Regions from separate parts of the Methylobacterium sp. WL64 genome, predicted to be linked through region 1. Evidence: riboswitches for the same ligand, from Rfam matches in the RefSeq annotation. Region 1 holds a riboswitch; each other region holds the start of a gene.

The links. Region 1 has a riboswitch for cobalamin ahead of FV242_RS05995 (TonB-dependent siderophore receptor). Riboswitches for the same ligand answer to the same signal wherever they lie in the genome.
Positions count from the first base shown of each region.
Region 2: another riboswitch for cobalamin. It lies ahead of FV242_RS05185 (TonB-dependent siderophore receptor); the one in region 1 lies ahead of FV242_RS05995 (TonB-dependent siderophore receptor).
Region 3: another riboswitch for cobalamin. It lies ahead of FV242_RS08100 (TonB-dependent receptor); the one in region 1 lies ahead of FV242_RS05995 (TonB-dependent siderophore receptor).

Region 1 covers NZ_VRVA01000007.1:85,630-89,413, reverse strand. Annotated here, with positions in the region: gene FV242_RS05995 (TonB-dependent siderophore receptor) at 1-1,669, opposite strand, end outside; cobalamin riboswitch at 1,779-1,978, opposite strand; gene FV242_RS05990 (AAA family ATPase) at 2,075-2,569, opposite strand; gene FV242_RS05985 (hypothetical protein) at 2,620-3,582, opposite strand; gene FV242_RS05980 (ABC transporter ATP-binding protein) at 3,557-3,784, opposite strand, start outside.
Region 2 covers NZ_VRVA01000006.1:67,174-70,957, reverse strand. Annotated here, with positions in the region: gene FV242_RS05185 (TonB-dependent siderophore receptor) at 1-1,830, opposite strand, end outside; cobalamin riboswitch at 2,176-2,372, opposite strand; gene FV242_RS05180 (HigA family addiction module antitoxin) at 2,772-3,131, shown strand; gene FV242_RS05175 (HigA family addiction module antitoxin) at 3,674-3,784, shown strand, end outside.
Region 3 covers NZ_VRVA01000011.1:16,119-19,902, reverse strand. Annotated here, with positions in the region: gene FV242_RS08110 (hypothetical protein) at 1-284, opposite strand, end outside; gene FV242_RS08105 (cell wall hydrolase) at 682-1,272, opposite strand; cobalamin riboswitch at 1,690-1,888, shown strand; gene FV242_RS08100 (TonB-dependent receptor) at 2,128-3,784, shown strand, end outside.

The sequences.
Region 1 (3,784 bases):
GCACGGCCCCCGCGGCGATCTGGAAGAAGAAGTCCGCCGGGTCGGTGGTGAGCACGTTCTCCTTCTCGATGTGGAAGGCGGCCGCCGTCACGCTGAGGCCGTCGAACAGGTCGAGCTTGGTCCCGACCTCGTAGGCGAACCCGGTCTCGGGCGCGAAGGGCCGGGACGCGCTGTCGAAGCCAGTGTTGGGGCGGAACGAGGCGGCGACGTTGCCGTAGAGTGCCAGGAACGACAGCGGCTGGTAGACGAGGCCGGCCCGCGGCGAGAAGCCGGTGCGGTCCTGCTCGGTCCGTTCGTTCGCGACTTTGTCCCGGAAGGTCTGGTTGTAGAAGTCGGTGCGGTTGCCCAGCAGCAGCTTCCATTCCGGGCTGAGCGCGATCTGGTCCTGGAGGTAGACCGCCGTGTTGCCGACGTTCTCGCTGGCGCTGTAGCGGCGCGTGAACGGAGGCTTGGCCTGCCCGTAGACCGGGTTGAACATGTCGATGGCGAAGGGGTCGAGACGCGGGGTCGAGCGCAGGAGGTTCTCGGTGCTGTTGTAGCGCTCGTGCTCCAGGCCGAGCAGCAAGGTGTGGGCGATGGGCCCGGTCTCGAAGCGGCCGACGAGTTCGGCTTGGCCGATGGCGACGCCCCAGGTGAAGTCGTGCTGGCGGAACTCGCGCAGCAGCGTGCGCCCGTCATCGAGGATCCCGGTCGCGCCGGTCTGCAGGCCGGTGAGGCTTCCGGTGTTGAGGTGCGTGGCGACGCGCAAATGCCAGTCGGTGTTGAAGGCGTGCTCCAACCGCACCTGCAGGATCCCGGCCTCCGACACTGAATCGTCGCTGGGCTCGCCGAAGAAGCGCGAGCGCGGGACGAGGCCGAGGCGATTGTTCACCGCGACGGTGCCGCGGTCGAAGGTCTGACGGTTGCGCAGGTACTGCGCCTCGAACGTGATCTTGGTATCGGGCGTGACCTGCCAGCTCACCACCGGTGCCAGGAGCACGCGGTCGCCGTCGACGTAATCCCTAAAGCTGTCCTGGCGGGCGAGCGCGCCGTTGAAGCGATAGAGCACGCTGCCGTCCTCGCTCAGTGCACCGCCGGCATCGACCGTGGTGCGGGCGGTGCCGAAGCTGCCGAACAGGGTGCCCATCTCGACGAAGGGTCGCGCTACGGGCTGCTTGGTGAGGATGTTCACGGTCCCGCCCGGATCGCTGCGGCCATAGAGGGCGCCGGCCGGGCCCTTCAGGACCTCGATGGACTGGACGTTCTGGGTGTCGGGGGCGCCGTTGTAACCGCGGGCGATGTTGAACCCATTCTGGAAGATATCCTGGGTTGCGAAGCCGCGCACCGAGTACAGGGCGAGGTTCTGGGCGCCAAAATCGTTCTGCTTTCCGACCCCGGGCACGTAGTCGAGCGCGCGCTCAACGCGGGTCGCGGCTGTGTCAATCAGGACTTCCCGGGGGATTACGTCGACCTGCTGCGGCAGGTCGAGGCGGGGCGTGATCGTCTTGGTGCCGCTGTAGAGCTCCGGCACCCGGTAGGTCGGCGTGGCGGTGAGGGTCCCCTCGACCGAGAGCGCATCGAGCACCACGGCGGTCTCGCTAGAGGGCGCCCCTTGGGCGGCGACGGCGGCGGGGATCGCGCAGGACAGGGCCAGCACGGACATCAGCGGGATGGACGGTGAACGGGACACGTTGATGGGCCTCGGGCGACGGCAGTGGCACGTCACCGCGAACGAGGCCGAACCACGCGCAACGCACATGCTTCCGCACCCGCCGGGGCACCCCGCCCAGCGTGTCTCGCGTGTGACCACGACTGACGGCAGGTCTCCTGGCTCGCGGGTCATCGCCCTTCACCGTCTTCCCGAGCGATGCCGCTCAGTGACGTCGGTGGCGAAGGGCTCGCCGCTTACAGTTGCGGGGGCAGCCGCGGCGTTGGGGCTACCCCCGCACCGCGTTCCCTTTTGATCCTCCGGGGAGGAACCGTCATGGCCGAGCTAACATGCCGACGCCCATGCCCGTCAACGGACCGAGTGCAATACACGAGAGGTTATGCCCTGCCGGCAACACTTGGGAACACGGATCGCTCGCTGCGTCCGTCAGGTCAGGACCTCGACCTGCTCCGGCGGCAAGCTACGCCACCAAGCGTCCGGGGATTGGAAAACCTCGTAGGTGAACCGGAGGACCTCATCCGGCTGGCGATGCGACGGGTCCACGCGACCACGCTCCGCGTTGCGGGCCTTCAGGACCTCCCATGGCACATCCAACACCTTCCACTCCACGGTGAGCTCGTGTCGGGCGACGATCCCGAGTTCGCGCTCGAACACAGATCTGGTGAGATGGGTGTCCGCCATCACCACGCTGAAGCCGCTCGTCAGGGCGGCATCCAGGGCTGCTTCCTTGACCCGGTGCAGGAGGTCCCGGGCCGCATCGTCATGTGAGCCCTGCCTGAGTTCCCAGTAGACCTGCCGGTGCGGCGGCCAGAGGGTCTGCCGGAAGTCGTCGAGGGTGAGGTGAACCCAGCCGTCGAGAGGGTCGAAGCGGCGGGCGTAGGTCGTCTTCCCCGCGCCCGGGCAGCCGATCAGGCCGATCACCCTCTGCGGTGCCCCCGGACGATTCCTGCCGGGCACCGTCCGGGTCACGGTCAGGCCGTCGCCTCCGCATCCTCGTCGTCGCTCGCCGAGCCCTCGATGATCTCGCCCCGTAGGTAACGAGCCTGGGCCTCGGCGACCCGCCGTGCGCCCTGGGCGTGGCGGGTCGACACCGTGCCGCCGGGCGCCTCGGGCCCGCCGCGCTTGATCGCCACGAGTTCCGGATCACCCCAATGGTCGAGCATCGCCTGGAACGCTTCGTAGCGGCCGGCGTCGAAGGCGATGCGGTCGCCCATCATGTCCTTGTAGGGGTGCGCCGGGTGCAGGCCGCCGCAGGGGACCCAGCCCGTGGGGATCGGCGTCGTTGCGGCATGGGTCCGACCGGCGCGCAGGAGCTTGGGCAGCACATGCGTATGCGGACCTTCAGGACTGGTACCGCCGGACCCGGGGATTGGGGCATAGACCTCGATGCGCCCGACCCGCGCCAGGAACACCCGGTGCGGGCTCATGGCGACGAGATGAGGCCCAATGGGGTTGGCGTGGTCGAACAGGGGCATGCCGACGCCGGCCCGCAGCCGCTCGACGGCCTCCGGATCGCGCACCCGCACACAGGCATCCACGGCGAGCAGGCCGAGGCCGAGGTCGAACAGGATGCCGTCGCGATCCTCGACCCGGGCGGCGTTCCGGTCGGGCCCGAGTTCCGTCACCACGGTCCTCCGGTTCATCGTGCATGTCGCTTCCGGCAGGCAAAGCGCCACCGCGTGGTTCCAGCCCGAGGCGACCGCGGTCTCGTAGGCGATTGGCCTCAGGTCGGAACTCGGGGTCAAGGCGATGGCCCCGCGCGCGGTCGCAAGTCCCAGGCGATCGTCAGGCAGGGCCAGGACAGGCTCGTCCGGATCGCGCATGAACTCGGCGATGGCACCGAAGCTGCCGAGGCTCCAGGCCGTGGTCGGATCGGCCAGTGCACCGCGCAGAAGGGCGACGGTGGCATCAGGGCTGTTTGGGGAAGGCTGCATCGATGTCCTCCGGATGTGGCCCTGAACGGCTCCAGGGCAGGATATAGGCGGTTCCGTCCGGTCCGGCCCCACGGCACGCCGTGACGCCGAACGCGTCGGCGAGCAGCCGATCCGTAAGGGCGACGTCCGGGCGTCCGTCGGCGACGAGGCGTCCCGCATCCAGGACCACGATCCGGTCGCAGAACCGGGCCGCGAGGGAGAG
Region 2 (3,784 bases), on a different contig from region 1:
CTCGGGCACGTCGATCGGCTGGTTGCCGGCATACGAGACGGTCGCGCCGTTCACGCTCTGATTGAACGTATCGTATTGCGCGTGCAGGAGCGCGAGGTTGCCGTCCAGCCGCCAGCCCGGGGCGAGGTGCCAGCCAAGCGCCAGCTCGAAGCCCTGCGAGGATTGCTGGCCGACCTGGGTCGACACGGTCGGCTGACCCGGCACGGTCGAGATCAGGTTGTCCTTGACGATCCGGTATCCGGCAACCGTCCATTCCAGTGCGCCGTCGAATGCGAGGCCCTTGGCGCCGATTTCGACCTGCGTGCCGGTGGCGAGCTGGAACCCTGAGAGCGACTGCGTCAGGGTGATGAGGCTGTTCACCGGGTCGGTCGCGAAGCTGTACTGGGCGTAGAGCGCGTTGTCCGGCGTCGGGTTGTAGACCAGCCCGAACCGGTAGCCGAGCGCCTGATAGGTTTTCTCGAACTGTGATCCGCTCTGCAAATCCTCGCGACGGAGCGTCGGCACGTCCAGGCGCACGCCGGTGAGGAACGAGAGCTTGTCCGACAGGATCACCCGGTCCTCGGCGAAGACCGAGGCCTGGCTGGTCTGTGTCGCGTAGGCCGGCTGCGCCCGCCCGTTCTGCGGGAAGTATCCTGGATCGTAGCCTATCAGCGGCACGCTGGTGGTCTGGTCGAAGGTGAAATTGTTCGTGTGGCGGAAGTCGATGTGGTTCACGTCGAACCCGACCGCGAACGCGTTCGGCAGGCCGAACAGGTTGCCCTTGACGCTCGCGTCCAGGCGATTCCCGACCTGTTCCTGGCTGTGGTAGATCTCGGTGTAGCTGCCCCGGTCGACCAGCCCGGTGCCGCGGTTGTAGGTGTATTGCTCGGTATCGAGCCAATGCCGCCGGCTGGTGAGCCGATAGGCCGTATTGCGCACGATGATGTCGTCCGAGGGCGTCCACTCGGTCTTGAACTGGGTCCAGTTATCCGACCAGGTAATCTTCGCGTCGCGGACGTTGTAGTTGTTGAACCGGATCAGGTCCGGGATCCTACCCTCGACCAGGGGCGTGCCCCAGTAGCGCGCCGGCTCCTGGTAGCCGAGGTCGTGGCTCACCGTGACGGCGAGGTCCGGGCTCGGCTGGAACAGCAGGGCGGCCGAGACGGCGAGGTTGCGGAAATCGCCCTCCGGCCGGATCCAGCCATCCGCGCGGTTGCCGCTGACGTTGAGGCGGTACGCGAAGGTGTCGCCGAATTCCTCGCGCCCGAGCGCCCCGCCCGAATCCAGCGCCAGCCGCGCGACGCCGTCGGTGCCGATCACCGCGCGCGCGGTGTTGATCGGCGCGAAGACCGGCTTCTTCGGCACCACGTTGATCACGCCGCCAATGGCGCCGTCGCCGTAGAGCACCGAGGACGGGCCGCGCAGCACCTCGATACGCTCGACGTTCCAGGTGTCGAACGGGAACGTGACCGTGTTGGCCCCGACATAGAAGCGTGTGCCGTCGTAGAGCTGCTGGATCGAGTTCGGGCCCGCGAAACCGCGCGACGTGAAGGCGCCGTTGCCGTTGCCCGGCGCCGCGATCGTGGTGATGCCGGTGGCGTCCTGGGTCACGGCTTCGGCGATCGTGTCCTGGCCGCGCAGCCGTGCGGTCTCGCCCGACACGATATCGACGCTCGCCGGCGTCTCCAGCGGCGTCAGCCCGAGCCGGCTCGCGGTCCGGTCGGGCGTGCGCAGGTTCAGCCCGGTCGGCGCAGCGCGGGTCAGGCTGACGCCGCCCTCCCCCTCGACGGAGAGCTGATCGAGGGTCACGGTTTCCTGGGCTGCGGCCGGGCTTGCCAGGAGCGTGAGCATGGCACCGCAGAGCGGTCTACGCCGGCTGCGACGAGGAAGTTTGGATCGCGACATGGTGAGGATAGGTCCGAGCGCGGCGGCCGCCGGTTCAGATGCCCTAATAGCAATGTAATAACATTACAATTGCGGATGCGTGTCTGATCCGGTCCGGTCCACGCGCGGCGGCCCGGGTGAAGGATCAGGCCGCGTGCAAACGCGGCCGGGATCGGCACGACAAGGGAAAGCATCGGGAACCGGGACGCGGGCGCGCTTGCTGTGGCACGTCACCGCGAACGAGGCCTCGCCGACCGCGCTCGCGCACGGCCGTCTCGACACCCGCCAGGACACCCCGCCTGACGCGTTTCGCGTGTGACCACGGCTGACGGCAGGTCTCCTGGCTCGCGGGTCGCCGCCCTCGCACCGTCTTCCCGGGCTTGAGACCCAGTGACGTGGTGGTGAAGGACTCGCCGCTCACAGTTGCGGGGACAGCCGCGGTTTCAGGGCAGGCCCCTCACCGCGTTCCCTTTTGATCCCCGAGGGGAACCGTCGCCGACTAGCGTGGCTGTATGCCGGTGGAACGTCAAGCGTGTGGATATCCGGCCCCCTGCGTGGGCGGCCTGCGATCAGGCGCACGATCGCCTCGCGCGATGCTTAACGGATCACGGGCCCCCGACGGTATGGCGCAAAATTTTGTATTTCCACCGTACTAGTATTTTTGGACATGACTTGCTGTTCTAACGAATTATAAATTTATTTTCCAAATATCAGCGTTGTTATTCTGGAACTAAGCAAATTGACATCCGCTTTTTACCTTTATAAAAATACCGGAACTTTTTTTGATCTGTCGCGTAAAATTTTCGAGCCGAAATCGGAGGTGGTTCAAGACGGCGCATCGGCTAAAATAGTGGTTTTCGCTCTGTCGCTTATTCGCCAAATTTGCAAAACCTGGTAGGAGAATCATTATGAATTCACCTTATGTATTAGAGAATCCCTGTCATCCTGGCGGGTTCGTTCGCCGCAATATCCTTGAGCCGCGTAACCTAACCGTCATGGCTGCGGCCAGCCTGCTCAACGTGACGCGCCAAACGCTGTCCGACTTCTTGAACGAGAAGATCGCTCTTACGGCCGAACTGGCTCTGCGGGTCGAGAAGGTGTTCGGGGCCCGCATGGAGATGCTGATGGAGATGCAGACCCACTACGATATCTCGCGCGCGCGGAAACTCGAACAGAAGGTCGAGAGGGAACTCGCGGGCCGGACCGGCGTCCAGACCCCGACCGAAAGGCCTCAGGTAATCGTCAAGCGCGTTCACGCGTTTGGGTGAGCTCAATTCGTGGCGACCGGTTGTCCGGGATGCCGGGCCGTTACCGGATCTCCCCTGCGCGACGCGGGGTGAACGCGCATTGGTCGGGCCTCCACGCCTTGTCGTCGCTTCTTGGCCGGGACGCACCGCTTTGCGACGCATGATGGACGGCTCCGGAAAACACCTCGGCACGTTTCCGCGCGGGACCGGGTGACGATCGCAGGGGGACCAGTCCCCATGCCTTGATATCGTTCGTCGTCACGGGCCAAGGCGATCGGCATTCTCCAGATCGGACGGTACCGCGCACGCGACCCTGATCGTGTTTCATCGGAGACATTTGCTCAGGCTGTATCGCGATCAAAACATTATGCATATTTCTGAAGTTTTGCAGATTAATACAGTCAAATTCTCGATTTATTCGAAATAAATTTGTAAATCTGGATGAGATTGACATGCTGCAATCCGGTTGATATCGGCGATTTGATCGGATCTGCAAGACAATAAAATATATAACCGGCAAAATAAAGTAAGACTGTGGGTGGCTGAGGTAGTCGGCGATTCTGATGTTGCTGATGGAGCGCTGCTTGCGCCCATGTGCCCGTGAGGTCTGCCGCAGTTCCGATCAGTCGATCAAAACGCTCATCCGAAAACGATTGTGTCAATCGACGAAGGAG
Region 3 (3,784 bases), on a different contig from region 1:
ATCGCGTTGCGCGGGGTCCGTTCATTCAAGCGCGGCGACGCCACCTGACATTCGTAATAGTCGGACCGCCCGGCGGAGAGGACGGTCAGCAAGCCGCCGCCGGAGACCAACGAGAAGGTCCGCGCCCGGTGCGGCTGAGGCTTTGCACCCTCGGGGCCGGGGGCCGCGTCGAGCCCCACCGAGACGTCCTCCGTACAGGTCATCGGGCGGCGCAACTGAGAGGCTGCCGGTGCGATGCTCAGAATGAGGACCGCACCAGCGAGCGCTACCCTGTGGGCAATCATCGGCGGCAGATCCGTGATTCGTGGGTAGTTCTAACCGACAAGCTAAGGCGTCGCCCGTCGATGTAAATCTCGCCTCCGCGGGTCACGGAGCCAATCAACAGATTTACCGCCGCGCGCGATGTCACTTCATCTGCGATGACCGGTCAAGATGGTGCGATCGACAGCACCGCCTCGTTCTATGCCGGTCGATCCGCGTCCCTGTCGGGAGCCGCGTCCCGATGTATGGCTTGCGGCGGCTTCCGCCGGCCCGCGTGGTCGCGGGCGGCCACGCTCGCAGCGGGATGGACACGCGCTGCGAGCGGGTGGTGCCGGGGCGCAGGCTTGCGGCAAGGGGAGGGACCCGCGCCGGAAGCGCGATCCGGATCCGGCAAGGCCGTTCGGATCGTTGTGCGCAGCGCTAACGCGTCGGCGCAGCCGGGCCGGCCGCGTAGCTCGACACCGTCGGGGGCAGGGCGGCGGGCGCCGGCGTTTCCGCCTTGGCGGCGCGGGAGTTGCGCTTCTCGTAGAAGGCATTGCCGCCGGCTACGGCCACGTAGTGCATGTTCGTGTACGGGAAGTGGTGGCCGGCCGTGTGGAAATACATCGCCTTCCCGACCTTCGGGTGACGCTCGCCCGCCAGCACCGCGTCGGCGGCATCCGCCACCTTTTGGAGGTCGCGGTCCTGCATCGGCTTGGTCAGGACGCCGGGGGCGAACTGCCCGGGCTGCCCGACCACCGCACAGATGCCGCCCGGGAAGATCGCGGCCTCCATCCGGTTCATGACCACGGTGCCGACGGCCAGCAGACCGGATTCGTCGCTGCGGTTCGATTCGAAATACATGGCCCGGCCGAGGCAGTCGCGCTCGGCGTCGGTGACCACCATCGACGGCTTGCGGCCGAGGATCGATCCTGTGGTCAGGGGTGACGCGGTGTTGCACGCACCGAGGCCGCCGGCGAGCGCCAGCGCGACCAGCCCCGAAACGGTCTTGATCCTCTCGCTACCCTGCATGCATCAGCGCTCCGTCCTCCGGCCTCGGGGCAGGGCGATCGCCCTGCCCGGCGTCGCCACTCTCGATCGTTGTACGCGCCAAGCTTGTGTGCACGTTCGCGGCGAGGATGTGGCGGGCCGGCATGCGTGGATCGCCCCGAACGCCGGTCGGCCCGCGCTGGCGGACCACGGACAGCCCTGGAACGCGGCCCCTCGCGGGACGGACCGGAGCCGCAGCGGGAGCCGCAGGTCCGGGCGGAAAAGCTTCGCGATACCATTAGCGTAGCATCGCCCGGAGCCGTCCGGGATCGGAGGGACGAGTCCCCCGGTCGGCGGCCTCGTTCGGCTGGAACGAGAGCCGGCCGAGGGCCCGGTGTCATCCGATAGACACACACGCCGCCAACCGGTGCCGGGACGTTGACGGGACCCAAGCCTTGGCTCGAAGGTGGCCGGGACGGTTCCCTTCGGGGATCAAAAGGGAACGCGGTGAGGGGTCTTCCCCGAATCCGCGGCTGCCCCCGCAACTGTAAGCGGTGAGCCTTCTCGTCACCACGTCACTGGGCCGCCTCGCCCGGGAAGACGACGAGAGGGCGGCGACCCGTGAGCCAGGAGACCTGCCGTCAGTCGTGGTCACACGCGAAACGCGCTGGGCGGGGTGTCCTGGCGGGTGCCGGGACGCCCGCGCGAGCGCGGTCGGCGCGGCCTCGTTCGCGGTGACGTGCCACTGCCGTCGCCCGAGGTCCCGTGTCCCGTCCTGTGCCGCGCTTGACGCTCTCGAAACTGGCCGTGCTGACGGCCCTGGCGCTGCTGCCCCCGGCGGCCTCCGCCCGGGACGGATCCCGGCCGAGCCAGGACACCGAGGCGACGCTCGACGAGATCTCGGTCACCGCAGAGCCTTCCGGGGCCCCGCGGGGCGGTGCCGCCGCGAGTGCGGGCTATGTCAGCGGCGTGACCGGCATCGGCGGCCCGCTCCTGCCCGTGGCTTCCGCCAGCGCGGGGGTGATCACGGGCGCCCAGCTCAACAGCCGGCCGGTGACGCGTCCCGGCGAGGTGCTGGAGGCGGTGCCGGGCCTGATCGTCACCCAGCATAGCGGGGAGGGGAAGGCCAACCAGTTCTTCCTGCGCGGCTTCAACCTCGACCACGGTACCGACATCGCCCTGTTCCTGGACGGCATGCCGCTCAACATGCGCACCCACGCCCACGGGCAGGGCTATGCCGACATCAACTTCCTGATCCCCGAACTCGTCGGCGCGGTGGAGTTCCACAAGGGGCCGTACTTCGTACGCGACGGCGATTTCGCCTCCGCCGGCTCGGTGCGGATCGACTATCTCGACACCGTCCAGAAAAACCTCGCGCTCACCGCCATCGGCAGCTTCGGCTACAAGCGCGCGCTCACCATCGCCTCGACCCCGATCGGGGACGGCAACCTCCTGGTCGCGGCCGACGCACAGGTCTACGACGGTCCGTGGGTGGTCCCGGACGCCCTGCGCAAGATCAGCACCGTCGCCCGCTACAGCCAGGGCACGGCGCTCGACGGCTTCTCGGTCACGGGCATGGCCTATGCCAGCCGCTGGACCGCCACCAACCAGATCCCCGAGCGGGCCGTCGCTCAGGGGCTGATCGGCCGATACGGCACGATCAACCCCACGGATGGCGGGGATACGAGCCGCCTCTCGCTGTCCGGCCGCTTCAGCAGCACCGACGACACAGGCGTGACCCGGGCCTCGGCCTACGTGATCCGCTCGCAGCTCAACCTGTTCAACGACTTCACTTATGTCCTCAACGACCCCGTCGCGGGCGACCAGTTCCACCAGCTCGACCAGCGCATCATCGGCGGCGGCGAGGCGCTGCACATCTTCCAGGGCGCGTTGTTCGGGCGTCCGATGGAGAACGAGGTCGGCGTGCAGACCCGGACCGACAGCATCCGGGTCGGGCTGTTCAACACGACGAACCGGCAATACCGCTCGGGCGTGCTCGACGATCGGGTGCTGGAGACGAGCGGGGCCTTCTATTTCGACAACCGGGTGCGCTGGACCGACTGGCTGCGCACCAGCCTCGGCTTCCGCGCCGATTGCTATGATGCCCGCGTCGCCTCGGACACGCCGGCCAATTCGGGCCGGGCCCGCGACGGCATCGTCAATACTAAGCTCGGCCTGACCCTCGGACCGTGGTTCGACACCGAGTTCTACGTGAATTACGGCGGCGGCTTCCACTCGAACGACGTGCGCGGGGTGACTGCCACGGTCGATCCGGCAAGCCCCCTGTTCAACATCGGCCGCGCGCCGTTCCTGGTGCCCTCGACCGGCTACGAGGTCGGGCTGCGCAACCGCTCGATCGCCGGGCTGGAGACCAGCCTCGCCTTGTTCCGGCTCGACTTCGCGTCCGAAAACCTGTTCCAGGGCGACACCGGCACCACGGAGCCGAGCCGCCCGACCCGGCGCTTCGGCGTCGAGTGGACGAACCGCTACGCGCTGACGCCGTTCCTGTCGCTGGAGGGCGATCTGACGATCACCAACGCCCGGTTCTCCGATT